DNA from 2 places in the Ruegeria sp. CDSB113 genome. Region 1 is predicted to be linked to the other one. Evidence: riboswitches for the same ligand, from Rfam matches in the RefSeq annotation. Region 1 holds a riboswitch; the other holds the start of a gene.

Evidence for each region. Region 1 has a riboswitch for thiamine pyrophosphate ahead of thiB (thiamine ABC transporter substrate binding subunit). Riboswitches for the same ligand answer to the same signal wherever they lie in the genome.
Region 2: linked by a shared signal. The riboswitch ahead of thiD (bifunctional hydroxymethylpyrimidine kinase/phosphomethylpyrimidine kinase) and the one ahead of thiB (thiamine ABC transporter substrate binding subunit) in region 1 are both predicted to bind thiamine pyrophosphate.

What each region holds. Positions count from the first base shown of each region.
Region 1 is NZ_JBXWOU010000003.1:47,569-56,385, forward strand. It holds gene AC2FIS_RS07080 (GlxA family transcriptional regulator) at 79-1,044, shown strand; gene AC2FIS_RS07085 (adenylate/guanylate cyclase domain-containing protein) at 1,076-2,944, opposite strand; gene AC2FIS_RS07090 (thiamine ABC transporter ATP-binding protein) at 3,011-3,703, opposite strand; gene AC2FIS_RS07095 (thiamine/thiamine pyrophosphate ABC transporter permease ThiP) at 3,690-5,237, opposite strand; gene thiB (thiamine ABC transporter substrate binding subunit) at 5,213-6,193, opposite strand; TPP riboswitch at 6,227-6,332, opposite strand; gene AC2FIS_RS07105 (ArsB/NhaD family transporter) at 6,471-7,835, opposite strand; gene AC2FIS_RS07110 (CBS domain-containing protein) at 7,860-8,348, opposite strand; gene AC2FIS_RS07115 (enoyl-CoA hydratase) at 8,667-8,817, opposite strand, start outside.
Region 2 is NZ_JBXWOU010000004.1:314,774-323,590, forward strand. It holds gene AC2FIS_RS10455 (HesA/MoeB/ThiF family protein) at 1-761, opposite strand, end outside; gene AC2FIS_RS10460 (thiamine phosphate synthase) at 758-1,354, opposite strand; gene AC2FIS_RS10465 (thiazole synthase) at 1,351-2,115, opposite strand; gene thiS (sulfur carrier protein ThiS) at 2,119-2,313, opposite strand; gene AC2FIS_RS10475 (FAD-dependent oxidoreductase) at 2,297-3,274, opposite strand; gene thiD (bifunctional hydroxymethylpyrimidine kinase/phosphomethylpyrimidine kinase) at 3,271-4,074, opposite strand; TPP riboswitch at 4,120-4,225, opposite strand; gene dnaJ (molecular chaperone DnaJ) at 4,355-5,509, opposite strand; gene dnaK (molecular chaperone DnaK) at 5,584-7,494, opposite strand; gene AC2FIS_RS10495 (alpha-ketoglutarate-dependent dioxygenase AlkB family protein) at 7,707-8,309, shown strand; gene AC2FIS_RS10500 (ABC transporter permease) at 8,306-8,817, opposite strand, start outside.

The DNA of each region.
Region 1 (8,817 bases):
GATGTTCGGCTGCCCTAAAGACGAAGCGGGTCTAATAAGGGGCTATCGCGCTGATAAAGAACAACAAGATCTCGTCGAATGTTAGCACCCACAGACAAATCGCAGACCGAACAGCAGATAACTTTCGAGATTTTTGTTCAGGCGGAGTTTGCTTACTTGGAGCTGTCGTCCATCATTGCCGTTTTGCAGACGGCAAACGATGTTCTCAACCGCGATCTCTTTCGGTGGCAGATTACGTCGGACACGCCCGGTCTGGTGTCCAGCTGCTCAGACCTGATTGTACGTGCAACGCCTGCCATCTCTGACCAGTATCTGAGCGATTGCCTGTGTGTCGTGGGCGGTCAGTTGGGAGATGTGAGCACATGGTTGCGACGCGTCCGGGCAATGCAAAAACACAAACGACCGGTTGCCTTGTTTTCGGACGCGGCACGCGAATACATCAAGGCGACAGTGCAACAATCCGGGCCAGTCACGGCACATTGGCGCGACATAGGTTTGCTGCGTGAGATTGGGGATTACCCCATGCTTTCTGAAAGTCTTGTTGCCCGAAATGGAACAGTGCTGACTTGCGCCGGGCACGGTCATACCGCCGAGGCGATCATCGGCATTCTGGCCGAGGTTCTTGAGCCTCAAGACAGGGCTGAACTGGCCTGTCAATTGATGCTGAACGACGTTCGGGGCCACGCGCAAGAGCAACCCAAAGGCCTGAGCGCGAACCCGAACTTCCTGGAAAAGCGGCTGCAAAACGCGATCCGCATCATGGAAGAAAACACCGAACACCCGTTGCCAACGGCCAGCCTTGCCCGCCGTGTGGGCGTATCCACCCGGCAGTTAGAGCGTCAGTTCATGCTGCACCTGAGCACATCGCCTGGAAAATTTTATAGAAAGATCAGGTTGAAAAAAGCGTTTACCCTGGTCTCGAACTCGCAAATGCCGATTATTGACATCGCCATTGCCTGCGGTTTTGCATCAACCTCTACGCTTGCCCAGACATTCAAGGCCGAATACGGCAAAACACCAAAACAACTGCGGCGCACGGAGTGACCTTTATATGGCCTCTGGAATTTCTTGCAGGTTATGCTGAGGGGCCAAGGGTCTTATCTGCATCGCAAAGGCGGTAGACATTCACTTTCCTTGAACGTCCTTTGACAGTGAATTCGCCACAGTCGATCAGATGAAAAGCCGGGCTGATCAGTCGGGCTGTGGCATCGCTGATCAAAATCCTGGTTTGCTCGTCACTTGGCAGCTCGCCTACCAGGGTTTCGATCCGGGCGCAGGTGTTCACCGTGTCGCCGATCACCGTGTAATTCATCCTGTCGACGGCCCCGATATTGCCGACAATCAGTGGCCCGGTGTGCACCGCGATTTTGACGCCGTACTCGACGCCAGCCTCAGCTAGTGATCGCTTGATTGCCATTGCAGCCCGGCAGGCGCGTTCGGCATGGTCCGTCTGGTCCTGGGGCGCGCCCCAGAACGCCATCGCCGCGTCGCCGATGTATTTGTCGAGCGTTCCGCCCTCGGCTTCTATACAGCGGTTCAGGATCTCGAAATGCCGGTTCAGCATTGCTGCCGTGGCTTGTGGCGTCATGGCCTCGGATGCGGGTGTGAACCCCACGATGTCGGCGAACATGACGGTCAGTTCGACTTCGCGTGGCAACACAAGGTTAGGGTCTCCGGTCTTTAGCATTTGCCGTACAAGGGTTCGGGGCAAATAAGTTTGAAACCAGCGCAGCCCGTCAAGCATCTTGTTGAAGGCCATAGCCTGAAGGTTCAGTTCTGAGACCCGAGAGGGGGGCAGGTGGTCGATCTGGTTCAGATTCAGCTCGCTGATTTTGATGGCCTCTTCAGTCGACCTGTGAATGGGTGCCGCCAATCGTCTGGCCAACACAAGCGCCGCAATGACCGAAGCGATCAGTAAACCAAGACTGACCAAGGCGGCATCACTTAGCCGGGACCATTGGTTGCTCCAATCGCTCAGTGGAGAATACTGCCCGATCACCCACGGCTCAGATCCGAAGCCGTTGACGATGCTTGTCAAAACCAAGTGTTCTCCGTCCAGCGCCTCGACCACATATCCGACAAATGTTCCATCGTTGCCCTGAAACTCGGGTGGTTGCATCAGCATTTGTGAGATGACCGCGTCATCAAGTGCAGCGACCGAATGCAAGGGGGCGTTTGAGCTTAACGTGTTTGCAGACAGGTTCAGCAATTTGGGATGGGCCAGAACGCGGTTGTCCCCGTACAGAACAAAACCGGTTGCCCCGTATTTCCCGCTTAACTCGTCGACCAGGCCCGAGAAATGGTGAACGGTAGAAGATACGAGCACGGCCCCGAGGAAAATACCGTCTTTATAGGCAGGTACAGTCGCTGAGATATGTGTCCGGCCCTGGTCAAAGAAGGGTTCGTTCCAGAACAAACCATCATAGCCTTTGACATCTTTAAGATACCGAAGCGTTCCTGCAGCCGGAGGCTCGTATGACGTTATAAAACGTGGCCCCTCAACGTCGGTGATATGTGTTGACATGAACAGGCTGCCGTCAGGATACACGACGGCCAGGTCGGTCAGATACGGGACCGAAGCCACCACGCCTTTGAAATAGGCTTTCAGAAAATCGGTGTCGTGCAGATCGACTTCACCCGTGCTTGCGTCTTGTTGAAGAGACTGTGCCAATTCCTCAATCGGTGTTGTCAGGCTGAAGATATCGTCTTCGATGGATTCGACGATCATCGCGGCAGAGGTGTTCAACAACTCCGTCGTGTTCTGAACATTGGCATATGTCGAAACCAACAGCACTGCGCCAGCCGATATTGCCACCAGCCCGCCAATGGTCAGCGCCAGCAGAGTGGAAATCCGGATTTTCAACTTTGTCTGGCGGTTGCTTTGCGCCCGGGCGCTTTTGTCGACCACGCCAGTGTGCTGCGTATGCTTGTCTTCGTTGACCATCTTTGAACGATATTTAGCTTGGCGACCCGTTACAACGCCTCGTTGACGTCTGAGGCGGGATCACCGTTAGCCAAGATAGGCACGCAGGCTTGGCGGCGGGTTGTCGAAGAGTTCCGCTGTCTGAACGGGGGCATGCACCGTTTCGTCTGCAACAAGTACGGTTTGGTCGGCAATACGGCGTGCATCCTGCGGATCGTGGCTGACCATCAATAGGGTCGTTTGGGTTTCGGCCACCAGATCGGCCACCAAATCTAGCATTTCGGCTTTCAAGGCTGGCCCAAGGGCTGCAAACGGTTCGTCCAATAGCAACAGTTCGCGCCGCTGCACAAGTACGCGGGCCAGGGCAACCCGGCTTTGCTGTCCTCCGGACAGTTCCGAGGGTTTGCGCGCGCCCATACCATGCAAAGAAACCCGGCCCAGAGCGGACTGAACCTGTGCATCTTCGTCCCTTGACAGCCGACCATTTGGGCGCAGGCCCAGGGCGATGTTTTGTTCAGCCGTCAGATGCGGAAACAGGTTTCCGTCCTGAAACAGCATCGCCATAGGACGCTTACCGGGATGCAGGTTGGAAATCTGTTGCCCACCCCAAAAAATCTGGCCCTTTTTCAGGTCCCTAAATCCGGCGATGGTCTCCAGCAATGTGGACTTGCCCGCACCGGACGGGCCAATAATGGCAATGCTGTTGCCAACCCCGATCTGAATATCGGCGTTTAGGGTGAAATTCCCGTTTTCAATCACACAGTCGTCAAGCTTCAGCATGCCAGCGCCCTCCTCGGTCCAATAGCCAGAATGCGCCCATGGACAGCAGCAACAGCAGTAATGCCCCGCCGGCGGCCGCCTGCATCTGATAGGCGCCCATCAATCGGTAGATTTGCAAGGGCAGGGTGGCGATTTGCGGGTCGGCGAACAGTGCGATCACGCCCAGATCACCCATCGACAGGGCAGCCCCAAGGCCCGCGGCGAACCCGATCTGCGGTCGCATGCGTGGTAGCAATACGCGCGTGAAAAACGTCCATTTTGTCATATCCAACGAAAGCGCAAGACGCCCGTGCCTGGCGGTTATGTCGCGCGCCGCGGGGACCAGAATGCGTAAAGCAAAGGGCAGGGCCATCGCAGCATTCACCAAAGCAGTGACAGGCAGAGCCAATGTCGTCGGGTTTGCCAAAGGCCGGATCAGGATGAACAGGCCTGTACCGATCACCAGTGGCGATGCCGCCAAACCCAAAATGCCGCTGAGTTCCACAATCCCGTACCGGCCGCTCGCGACGGCGGTGGCCATAGGCAAAGCAAGCAAAAGCAGGACTGCGGTGCTTGCAGCGGCAACAAGGACCGAGATCAGCGCAGCCCGAAAAACGATTGCGGGCATGTCAAACAACCCGGCAGCTCCCGAAATTACGACCGATGCCAAAGGAAGTAGCAAAAAGACGGCCGCTGCGACGATCCAGAATACATCTATCATCGGCGCACCCCCGTCCCAGCGGCGCAAGGCGCGATCAAGGCCTGTTCCAAAACCGTCCCCGCGCGAAAACTTCAGCGCCACCAGGGCGGTCGCAGCTGTCAGGGCGAGTTGCAGGGCGGATAACAGGGCGGCGCGGCCCAGGTCAAAATCGTAGGTGAAGGCCTGATAGATTGCCAGTTCGATCGTTGTGGCCCTTGGCCCTCCGCCCAAGGTGAGGGCGACGGCGAAGCTGGTCAGGCAAATGGCGAAGATTACTGCAAGAACCCCGGGCAGGGTCCGTTTCAGCATGGGCATCTCGATCAGCCGAAACATGGCCATGCCTTTGCATCCCAGTTGTGCGGCCAGGCGAAACCGTTCTGCCGGAATTTCCTGCCAGGCTTGCAACACAAGGCGTGTGGCCAGAGGCAGGTTGAAAAACACATGCGCCAGTACGACCCCATGCAAGCCGTAGATGCGTATGGGCGGCAGGCCGAAAATGCCAAGGAAATCCGAGATCCACCCCGACCGGCCAAAAACTTGCAGCAGACCCAAAATGGCAACGATGACCGGCAGGATGAAGGGCGCGCCCAAAAGCGCAATTAAAGCCCGTCGGCCGGGGAACCTCCGACGTGCCAAAGCCCGCGCAACCGGCACGGCCAACACCACGCTGAACAATGCGGACAGCGTGGCTTGGGTCAGCGTGAACCGCAGCGCAGCCCAGTCGGCGGGACTGAACCCGCCGCTGGTTTCAGCACGCAGTGCAACCGCCGCAAGAGTGCCCAGGATCAGCGCGGCGACCAGAGCTGCCGCACCGATACCGGGCCATGGGCTTACTGGCTGAGCGCGTTCTGCCATTCTGCCAGGGCCTGATCCCGCACGGCGGCGGCTTCATCGGGAGAGAACAGCAGCGACTTTGCCGGCACTGTCAGGGTGTCAAACCCTTTCGGCAAACCTTCTGCCGGCGTTACAGCCGGATACATCCAGTTGGTTGTTGGAATGATCTGCTGGAACGCGTCCGAGACCATGAACTGCAAAAACTGATCCGCCAGTTCGGCCTGATCCGTCGCGGCCAGTTTTGCGGCGACTTCAACCTGCAGGTAATTGCCTTCGTCAAAAGCAGACGCAGCCTTGCTGCCGTCATCCTCGGCGATCAGGTGATAGGCCGGAGATGTCGTGTAGCTGAGAACCATGTCCGACTCGCCCTCAAGGAACAGGCCGTATGCCTCGGACCAACCTTTGGTGACCGTCACGATGTTGTCGGATAGACCTGCCCAGATTTCGGGTGCTTCGTCACCATACGCCGCTTTGACCCACATCAGCAGACCCAGACCGGGCGTGGACGAGCGAGGGTCCTGGATGATGATTTTGGTGTCGCTGTCCGCCAGCTCCCGGAAGTTCGCAGGCGCGGTCGCATCCGCTTTGTGAACGAAGGCGAAGTAGCCCCAGTCATACGGTGTGAACGTGTCATCGGTCCATTCGATCGGCAGTGCGAAGTCGGCAGAAACGGAATTGGGCGCAAACAGGCCGGTTTCCCGGGCCGCGGCAATCAGGTTGGTATCCAGACCAAGCACGACGTCGGCGTCAGAGTTTTCACCCTCAAGCCGTACACGCGACAAAAGCGCGGCACCATCTTCAACGCCCACAAGGTTCAGTTCGCAGTCGCAAACTGCTTCAAAAGCTTCTTTGACCTGCGGGCCGGGGCCCCAGTCGGATACAAAGCTGTCATAGGTGTAAACGGTAAGCTGAGGCTTGTCGGCGGCGATAGCCGAAGTTGCACTCAGAAGTCCCGCAGCAATTAGCAGATGTTTCATGTCATCCTCCATTGCGGCGAGAGGGCAAGGATGGATGAAACCGAAACCCTTCCCTCCGCCGGTTCTAGCCGGTTCAGGTTCTACGGGTTCGCTTGATAAGCATCTCAGCGCGGCAGGCCGTGCTCCCCGAGGTGAGGCCGTCACTAGGGGGGATTGGCTAGAAAGACAACCAAATTCGGTGCCTCAGCGCAGTGCGTGTCGTATGAGGGCAAGTAAACCTGTCCGGGGTCGGACGCCCTTTGAACCTGTAATACGTTTGGCTCAAAGGGTCATAGGGTCAGAAGTAACGCAGCCAAATATAGACGTTCGCGATCATTAAGGTCAGGATCATGATCGGGAATGCAATTTTGGCGAAGGCGATGAAGCCGATGGGCTGCTTGGCCTTTTCCGCAAAAGCGGCCACTGTAAGGTTGGCACTTGCCCCCAACAGTGTGCCGTTGCCGCCCAGACAGGCCCCAAGCGCCAGCGACCACCACAGGGGTTCAATCGCGTCTTCGCCGCCAAATGTGTCTGCGGTGGACTCGATCAGGGGGATCATCGTTGCCACAAAGGGGATGTTGTCCAGAATGGCCGACAGAATGCCAGAGGCCCAGAAGATGAAGAACGCGGTCCACATCATGTCGCCTTGGGTCAGCTCCAGCACTTTTTCACCGAAGAACGCCAAGAGGCCAACATGTTCAACACCGGCAACAATGACGAACAGCCCGCCGAAGAAAAAGATTGTGACCCATTCAACTTCACCAAAGATGTGGTGAACCGACTCGGATTGTTCTTCACCGCTTTGGCGGCCATAGGCCAGCAGCATCAACAGGCCAGCACCGGCCAACGCTGACGTACCGGGCTGAATGCCGTAGCTGTGCCCCAGCGTGAACCCCAGCAAAACCAGAGCCAATACGGCCAGAGACTTGATCATCAAGACAACATCAGTAACCGCTTCGGATTCGTTGAACCCCATAATCCGATCGCTGGCCGATTTCGGAATGCGGGCCAGTTCCTTGCGGTTCATAAGGTAAATAATGCCGGTCAGGACAACCAGACATATGGCCGAGATAGGCGCCAGGTTCACCACGAAATCGTTGAAGCTCAACCCTGCGGCCGAGCCAATGATGATGTTGGGCGGGTCACCGATCAGCGTCGCTGTTCCCCCCACGTTCGAGGCCAGGATCTCGGCGACAAAGAACGGGAACACACGCGTTTCCAGGGCTTCAGTGATCAGCAGCGTAATCGGGGCGATCAGCAAAACGGTCGTCACGTTGTCCAGCAGGGCCGAGAACACCGCTGTAATCAGCGTCAGCATGATCAGGATGCCGGTTGGATTGGCTTTCACCGCTTTTGCGGCCTTGATCGCCACGTATTGGAACAATCCGCATTTGCTGGTGATCCCCACGATGACCATCATGCCGATAAGCAGTGCCAGAGTGTTGGCGTCCACACCCGCCACGGCCTGTTCCTGATTGATGATGCCAAACAGGACCATCAGGGACGCGCCCAGCATCGTCAGAATGGCGCGGTTGACCTTTTCCGTGATCAGGACCGCATACACCAAAATCAGAATTCCGGTCGCGATCCAAAGTGGATCAATGCCCAATAGTTGTGGAACAGAGAGAGCGGCCTCTCCGTGTGACGTCGAATGCGTAGCCAAGGTTTTAGTCCGGTTTGTATAGGGTTAGCTGAGTGCGCGATCCAAAAGCGAGTTGGCGCTTACGGTGCCAACGAAACGGTTGGTTTCGGGCTCAACAAGGATCACGTGCCGTTTGAATTTGTAGATCAGGAAGATACCTTCCATCACCGGCGTATCAGGTGCAGCAACGGGGATGTTCGAGGGCCTCGACATGTTGTCGCGAACCTTTTCGGTCTTCAGCCGCTCCATCTGTTGTTCGAAATCATCCCGCGTCAGGTTCATGAAGCTGAGCGAGTCGATCGCGACGCGCGACGCATCATCATTCAGACCGATTGTCGCCGCCTTCGGCAGAATCAGTTTCAGCAGCGTCGGGGCGGTAAAGACGCCAACATAAGTCCCGTCTTCGGCCACGACAGGCAGAAACCGTGCCCGGCTGCCCCTGATGATGTTGAAAGCCGTGGCGATGCTTTCATCCGGCAGAATGGTCTTTTGTACCTCAGGCGGTACCATCACGTCATAGCAGGTTAGGCCCATGCTTTTCCTCTGACTTCACGCGGCTATCGGGTGAAACGCCATCCAACAGCCACAGGGCACGCCCTTTTTCGGCTTGTTAAAGCGTGCCAGGGCGAATCAAAATTTGTTGATGCGCACTGATTCCATTGCCGGGCGGAATTGACCAGCCCGGTAATGAAATTAAGTTGATATCCTTCCGTTGTTGGCGATGTAGGCCAATTACGGACGGTTGGTTTCAGCTTGGGTTTGCGTCAGCGGCGTTTTGTGCCTCAGCTTCCGTTTCCGAAATAACCGGTGCTGCCTTCGAAGCGTGGAAAGCCGTAATAGCTCAAGCGCGGTTCAGCTGTAATTCGGTGCGCGTTTTTGCAGTTTGGCCGCAACGCTTTCGGCGAAATCTGGGGATTGTAGCTGCGCGGCAAAAATCTTGATTTCCGCGGCCATGTGTCCGGCCACTTCGTCACGCTGATTGCGGATCAGGGCCTTTGACTGT
Region 2 (8,817 bases), on a different contig from region 1:
TCGATGATCAGATCCTCCGTGGTCAGTTGGCAGGCCGACACAAACGGGAAGTGATGGTTGGGCTCAGGCGCATCGTCAAAGCGGAACGTGCTGCTTCGCATCGTCTGGGCATCGAACTGTACCATCTGCCCCAAGGGCGAAGGGTCCAGCCCGAGAATAACGCTCAGCGCCATTTGCGCCTGCATTGCGCCAATCATTCCGACGATGGGACCCAACACACCGGCGGTGGCACAGCTTGCACCACTGCCCGGCGCGTCGGGAAAAACCGCCCGCAAAGATGGGGCACCGCCGCAGAAACCGGCGACATAGCCGGACAACCCCAGGACCGAAGCGCTTATCAACGGTTTGCACAGCGCGCGACACGTGTCCGACAACGTATAGCTTGCAGCATAACTGTCCGCGCAATCGAGAATGACGTCGGCTTGTGAGACAAAACGTTGCGAATTTAAATAAGTTAGAGCCTGATTTTTCGTGGAGATCGTAATTTCAGAGTTTAAGGCCTGACACCGCTCAGCCGCGACTTCGGCTTTGGGGCGGCCGCAATCCCGCTCGGCAAACAAGGTCTGGCGATGGAGGTTCGACAGGGCGACCTCATCGCGATCCTTGATGGTCAAATGCCCGACCCCGGCCCCAGCAAGCAAAGGCAAAACCGGCGCTGCCAGCCCCCCGGCCCCCACCACAAGAACCCGTGCGTCGGATAGGCGGGCTTGTCCACGCGCGCCGACCTCCGGCAAGATCATCTGACGGGCGTAGCGGCTCATCTGGTGACCTCGATCCACGCACGTACGCGGGCTTCTGGGTCTGCATTCAAGGTGATGTCTGTCACGACTGAGACAATGTCCGCCCCGGCCTGCAAGACGCCCGGCGCGCGCTCGACGCTCATCCCGCCAATACCGACTAAAGGGATATCCCCTACCCGCGCTTTCCATTCGGTGACCCGAGGAAGGCCCTGCTGTTCCCATTTCATCTTTTTCAGGATCGTTGGGTAGACCGGCCCCAGCGCGACATAGTCAGGGTTCATAGCCAGAACACGCTCAAGCTCGTCATCGTCATGGGTCGAGACACCCAGTTTCAGCCCTGCGCGTCGGATCGACTTCAGATCCGCATCATCCAGATCCTCTTGTCCCAGATGAATCCAGTCGCAGCCCGCCTCAATGGCAACCTGCCAATGGTCATTCACCACCAGAACAGCCCCATGCGCACGGCACAGATCCCGCGAAACCGCGATCTGTTCACGCACGACCGCATCCGCTTGGTCCTTGATCCGCAACTGCACCAGTTTCACGCCCAGGGGAAGCATCCGGCGCAACCAGTCGGAATGGTCGAAGATTGGATAAAACCGGTCGAGGTTCATGACAAAAACGCCTTTCCGATAACGGGGGTCGAGGGTTCGGCCATATCGCGCGCTTCGATCGGGTCGGCCTGATAGGCCAATCGCCCGGCCTCGATGGCCAGCTTCATCGCCTTGGCCATTGCGGCGGGATCGCCGGCCCGTGCCACCGCGGTGTTCAGCAGAACGGCATCATACCCAAGCTCCATCGCATGAGCGGCGTGGCTGGGCAGGCCGATACCTGCGTCGATCACCAGTGGTACTTCGGGAAACTCAACCCGCATTGCGCGCAGGGCGTATTCGTTGTTCAGACCGCGGCCCGAACCAATCGGGGCCCCCCAAGGCATCAGAACTTCACACCCTGCCGCCAAAAGGCGCTCACCCACGATCAGGTCGTCCGTGGTATAGGGAAACACCTCGAACCCGTCTTCGGTCAGAATGCGCGCGGCTTCGACCAGTTGGAACACATCAGGCTGCAGGCTGTCGGTATGCCCGATCAGTTCCAGCTTGATCCATTTGGTGTCAAACACCTCACGCGCCATATGAGCGGTGGTCACGGCCTCTTTCACAGTGTGGCAACCAGCCGTGTTCGGCAAAACCAGCGCACCCAAGTCGCGGATCATCTGCCAAAACGTCTGTCCTGCGCCAGCTTCGCGTCGCAAAGATACGGTGGCCACCCCGGCCCCGCTGTCCCGAAATGCCTGTTCCAAGATTGCGGGGCTTGGATATTGCGCGGTGCCCAGCATCAGCGGGTTCGTCAGTGATGTGCCGTAGAAGGTCTTCATCGCTCAGCCCCCCTGCATCGGGGCGACGACTTCGATCCGATCGCCATCCTTAATTTTACGGGCCTTGCGCAGGCTTGAGGGCACAAAACCCTCGTTCACAGCCGTCGCCACCCGGCCCGAAAACCCGCATTCCTGCAAAAGGTCGGCAAGAGTACCGGCCTGCACCTCGCGCATCTCGCCGTTAAGTACGATCTTCATCAACCAACTCCGAATGTTTGTTGTCCAACGCCAGGTCAGCCACGCCCTTTGCCAGCGCAGGAGCCAGCAGGTAGCCGTGGCGATAGAGGCCATTGGCGTAAATTGTCGGTCCCAGCCGCCGAATACGCGGCAGGTTGTCGGGGAAAGCCGGGCGCAGATCGACGCCGATTTCCAAAACTTCAGCCTCACCAAAGGCGGGGTTCAGGGCGTAGGCTGCGCTCAGCAACTCAAGCATCGAGCGTGCGGTAATTCGGCTGCTGTCCTCGGATTCGATCATTGTTGCGCCCAACATGTAGACGCAGTCGCCGCGTGGAACGATATACAGCGGCATCCGTGGATGAAGCAGGCGTATAGGCCGGGTCAGTGTCACGTCTGGGCACCGGATCACCAGCATCTCACCTTTCACGCCGCGCAAGTCCTGCAGGTATTCGCGCGCGTGCAGACCCCGGCAATCAATGGCGTTGTTCAACCCCGTCGGCGCACGCACATGGTGGAATTCAACACCGTGATCCTGAAGCTGGTGTGACAGATCCAGCAAGGCCTGACGCGGATCCAAATGGGCTTCCTCAGCAAAGTAGAGACCCTTACTGAAACCGTGGAGATCAGGCTCTAATAAAGCTAATTCTCTGTCATCAACTTCAGAAAATCCCTCCGTTCGTCGGGCGAAACGACGTAGATCCGGCAGGTCCCGTGGGTTTGCAACAGCCAGTGTGCCGCGCCTGTGAACCTGAGTTCGCTTTGCCCACCAGTCGATTGCCAATTGCCCCAGACGCAGGACAGGTTCCTCGGCGTTTTCATACTCGCACCACGGTGCCAACATTCCGCCCGCCCACCAGGAGCAACCATGCGGGCCCGGTGCACCGCCGGGATCAAACACCTGAACCTTGGCCCCACGCGCGACAAGTTCGGACGCGACGGCCAACCCGGCCACACCTGCCCCTATGATCGACCAGACGGTCACGCGGGCCAAACCTGATGGAAGTGATGAACAGGCCCGTGACCTTGCCCGATGTTCAAAGCATCGGCCTGAGCGATAGCGCCCTGCAGATAGTCATGTGCTTGCACCACGGTCTCGGTCAGCGAAAGGCTCTTGGCCAACCCGGCCGCTATGGATGAGGACAGGGTGCAGCCGGTTCCGTGGGTGTTGCGGGTCTGTCGGCGCGGCGCTTGAAACTGAGCAATCACGCCCGAATGTGAGATCAATATGTCGTGGCAGATGTCGCCCTTGCCGTGACCGCCCTTCATCAGAACCGCGCCAGCGCCAAGTGAACACAGATCTTGCCCTTGTGCGATCATCTGTTCGAGGCCGTCCGCGGACTCAAAGCCCAACAGACAGGCTGCTTCTGGAAGGTTTGGCGTCAACACGGTCGCGCGTGGCAACAATACGTCGCGCAGGGTTTGCACCGCCTCTTCTGCCAGCAAGGCATCGCCGGATTTCGCAATCATGACCGGATCTAAAACCACCGGCCCGTCAAAATCTGCGATACTGTCTGCGACACACTGGATGATCTGAGGGTTCGCCAGCATTCCAATCTTGATCGCACTAACATTCAGGTCGGTCAGAACAGCCTCGATCTGGGCTGAAATGACGTCCAGAGGGATGCCATGTACTGCCGTCACCGCGCGGGTATTCTGCGCTGTCACTGCGGTAATCACACTGGCACCGTAGACGCCAAGCGCCGACATGGCCTTGAGGTCTGCCTGAATTCCAGCCCCTCCGCCGCTGTCAGATCCTGCGATTGTTAAGGCAATAGGTGCCATGTCGTTGCTCCGGTTCAAAATGGGCAACGGGCATGGAAAACGTCTAAGCACTATAAGACCGTTCCCTACGCCGGTATTGCCCGGATCAGGTTCGATGGGTTAGCGCGTTCACGCCTCTCAGCCCTCAAGCAGGGCACCCCAACGGTTGGGGCGACACTCTCAGGGGAAGGCGGGGGAATCAAGGGCCAATTTTGGTGCAGATTACGGTCAAACTGGACTTATGAAATGCAAAAGCCGGCCTCAACGGACCGGCTTCTGTTTGATGTTCATGTGTGCAGGTTCAGCCCTTCATACCGTCCCAAAATGACTTGACGGACGAGAAAAAGCTTTTAGATTCCGGGTGGTTGTCTTCGCCCAGATCGTCGAACTCACGCAGCAGCTCTTTTTGACGGCTGGTCAGATTGACCGGGGTTTCGACGGCCAGTTCGATGAACATATCTCCAACGCCACCGCCGCGAAGGGCGGGCATGCCTTTGCTGCGCAAGCGCATCTGACGTCCTGACTGGCTGCCAGCCGGAATTTGCACGCGACCGCGACCACCGTCGATGGTGGGCACTTCGATCGAACCGCCCAGCGCTGCCTTGGCCATGCTGACCGGAACGCGGCAATACAAGTTCACACTGTCGCGTTCGAACAGCCTGTGGTCCGAGACCTCAACAAAAATGTACAGATCACCCGGAGGGCCTCCGCGCATCCCGGCCTCACCTTCGCCCGCAAGACGGATGCGTGTGCCGGTTTCGACACCGGCCGGAATGTTGACCGACAGCGCGCGTTCTTTTTCGACGCGCCCGGCGCCGCCGCATGATTTACAGGGGTTCTTGATAATTTGACCCAGACCCGAACAGGTCGGGCACGACCGTTCGACTGTAAAAAAGCCCTGTTGCGCCCGCACTTTCCCCATGCCCGAACAGGTCGGGCAGGTTGTGGGCTCAACCCCGCCTTCCGCACCCGAGCCGTCACAGGCCGAGCAGGCCACGGCAGCAGGCACGTTGATCGTCTTTTGCAGGCCCGCGAATGCTTCTTCCAAGCTTACGCGCAGGTTGTAGCGCAGGTCTGACCCGCGCGCGGCCCGTCGACCACCCCCGGTAGCACCGCGCTGACCACCCATGAAATCACCGAACAGGTCGTCGAACACGTCCGAGAAGGCACTGGAGAAATCGCCCTGTCCGCCAAATCCGCCGCCTGGACGGCCACCGCCGCCCATACCGTTTTCAAACGCGGCATGACCAAAACGGTCATACGCGGCCTTTTTTTCGGCATCGCGCAAGACGTCGTAAGCTTCGTTCGCTTCTTTGAACTGAGCCTCGGAATCCGGGTTGTCCTTGTTGCGGTCGGGATGCAATTCCTTGGCTTTCGTTCGAAAGCCCTTCTTGATCTCGTCCGCTGATGCGCCCTTGGACACGCCGAGCACATCATAGTAGTCGCGTTTTGACATCAGTATTTCCTTCTGCCGCAACGTAATCGGGCCGGCCCGGTGACCGGACCGGCCCGAATTGGCCCGGTTTCCCGTTACTTACGCTTTTCGTCGTCAAGATCTTCGAATTCGGCATCGACGATATCGTCTTCACCAGCCGGAGCAGCATCCGCCGCCGCAGGCTCATCCTCGGTCTCTTCAGACTGCGCCTTGTAGATGGCTTCGCCCAGCTTCATGGCGGCTTCGGTCACGTTCTGAATGCCTGACTTGATCTTGTCGGCATTCTCAGTTTCCAGCTCGTCCTTCAGCGCGACAATCGCCAGCTCGATGGCTTCGATGGTGGTCGGGTCGACCTTGTCGGCATGCTCTTCCATCGACTTCTCGGTCGAGTGGATGAGGCTTTCCGCCTGGTTCTTCGCCTCGATCAGCTCGCGGCGTTCCTTGTCCGCCTCGGCGTTCTCTTCGGCGTCCTTGACCATCTTGTCGATATCTTCGTCCGACAGACCACCCGATGCCTGGATGGTGATCTTCTGCTCTTTGCCGGTGCCTTTGTCCTTGGCCGAAACCGAGACAATGCCGTTGGCGTCGATGTCAAAAGTCACCTCGATCTGAGGCATGCCGCGCGGTGCGGGCGGGATATCTTCAAGGTTGAACTGACCCAGGATCTTGTTATCCGCAGCCATTTCGCGCTCACCCTGGAAACAGCGGATGGTCACAGCGTTCTGATTGTCCTCGGCGGTCGAGAAGACCTGAGACTTTTTCGTCGGGATCGTGGTGTTGCGATCGATCAGACGGGTGAACACGCCGCCCAGGGTTTCGATGCCCAAGCTCAGCGGGGTTACGTCCAGCAGAACCACGTCTTTGACGTCGCCCTGCAGAACACCGGCCTGAATGGCGGCGCCCATGGCAACAACTTCGTCCGGGTTCACGCCTTTGTGGGGCTCTTTGCCGAAGAATTTGGTGACCTCTTCGATCACCTTCGGCATGCGAGTCATACCACCGACCAGAACAACCTCATCAATGTCGCCCGCCGACAGACCGGCGTCTTTCAATGCGGCCTGACAGGGTTTCATCGACTTCTTGATCAGATCGCCGACCAGCGATTCCAGCTTGGCACGGGTCAGCTTCATGACCATGTGCAGCGGCTGACCGTTGGCGCCCATCGAGATGAACGGCTGGTTGATCTCGGTCTGCGAGGTCGAGGACAGTTCGATCTTGGCTTTTTCAGCGGCTTCTTTCAGACGCTGCAGGGCCATCTTGTCGCTGGACAGATCGACACCGTGTTCCTTTTTGAACTCATCCGCCAGGTAGTTGACGATGCGCATGTCAAAGTCTTCACCACCCAGGAAGGTGTCGCCATTGGTCGATTTGACCTCGAACAGCCCGTCGTCGATTTCCAGAATGGTCACGTCGAACGTACCACCACCAAGGTCATAGACCGCGATGGTTTGGGTTTCTTCTTTGTCCAGACCATAGGCCAGCGCAGCCGCTGTCGGTTCGTTGATGATCCGCAGCACTTCCAGACCGGCGATTTTGCCTGCGTCTTTGGTGGCCTGACGCTGGGCGTCATTGAAATACGCGGGAACGGTGATGACCGCCTGCGTGACTTCTTCACCCAGATAGCTCTCGGCGGTTTCCTTCATCTTGCCTAGAGTGAAGGCCGAAATCTGGCTTGGAGAGTATTTTTCACCGCGGGCTTCCACCCACGCGTCACCGTTGCCACCATCCACGATGGCGTACGGCACCATTTTCTTGTCCTTCTGGACTTCTGCATCATCCACACGACGACCGATCAGACGCTTGACGCCAAATATCGTGTTGTCGGGGTTGGTGACCGCCTGACGTTTTGCAGGCTGACCGACCAGACGCTCATCTTCGGTGAAGGCGACGATCGAAGGCGTGGTCCGCGCCCCTTCTGCGTTTTCGATGACCTTCGGCTGAGAGCCGTCCATGATGGCCACACACGAGTTGGTGGTCCCGAGGTCAATACCGATTACTTTTCCCATATGTTCAATCCCTTTCTCTTCAAGGCGATGTCTCGAGGTCCGGACCCGTTATGGCATCCGGTCCCGATCTGGTTTGCGCAACAGCACTACACCATCGCGCGTCCCGGCGTATATAAGGGCGAGATCAGAGGCCTGCAAGCGGTGTAAAAGGCAGGTTTTCGGGAATCTGCGGCCTTTTTGACAAGGTTTTGGCAAGGATTGGGGAATCTTCAATGGCGCGGCTGCTCTTGCGCGGATTTGACATCAGAAAAGCCTATCTGGACGTTGCGGCACAAACGCAACTGATTGAGGCGTTGCGCCCGATTCTGAAATCGGCGCCGCTGTTCCGGCCGGTTACGCCTTCGGGCAAGGAAATGTCGGTGCGCATGACCTCAGCCGGAGCGCTTGGCTGGGTCACTGACAAAGGGGGCTACCGATATCAGGCGCAGCACCCTAAAGGAACGGTGTGGCCCGACATTCCCGATACGATACTGGGCATCTGGCGCAAGCTTGCCAGCGCCCAACGCGATCCGGATTGCTGTCTGATCAACTACTACGGCGAAGGGGCGCGCATGGGGTTGCATCAAGACAAGGACGAGGCAGACTTTTCATGGCCAGTTCTGTCGATATCGCTGGGCGACGATGCCCTTTTCCGCATCGGAAACGAAACCCGGGGCGGCAAGACGGAGTCCATATGGTTGAGCTCGGGCGACGTCGTGGTCATGGGCGGCCCGGCCCGCCTAAAATATCACGGGGTAGACCGCATCCGTTTCGGTTCGTCCAAGCTGTTGCCCAAGGGCGGGCGGATCAACCTGACTTTACGGGTCGCGAATTAGCGGCGTGCGCCCCAACTGGCCGAGACATGCTGACGGGTGTAAAAAATCCCCAGCAATCCAATCATCAACAAGGCCAGCCCAACCCAGACCGCATATTCCCAACTGGAATTGCGCGGGAAGTAGTTACGAAAGACAAAGCCGCGGCACTGGTCGATCACATGAAACAGTGGATTCCAAGCAAAGAAACTCAGCATGAAGCCCCCCAGCGCATTTCCTACAACCATTTTGCCTGAAAAAATCATGTTCATGCGCCGGTACACGTTTTTCAGAATTTCAGAAGTCCCTGGGAACCACGGCTTGAGGGCCATGAAAACAACTCCCACCGCACATCCTGTGAACCAGGCCAGAATCAGCATATAGAACGCGCCGCCCGGCTCTTGGATCTCTAACGGCTCAATAATAACGCTGTAGGCGAAGAGGATCACAAGGACCGAGACCAATTGCGTATAAAGCGATCCGAAGGCAGTCGCCAACAGTGCGACCATCATATTCATCGGAGAGTGCAGCA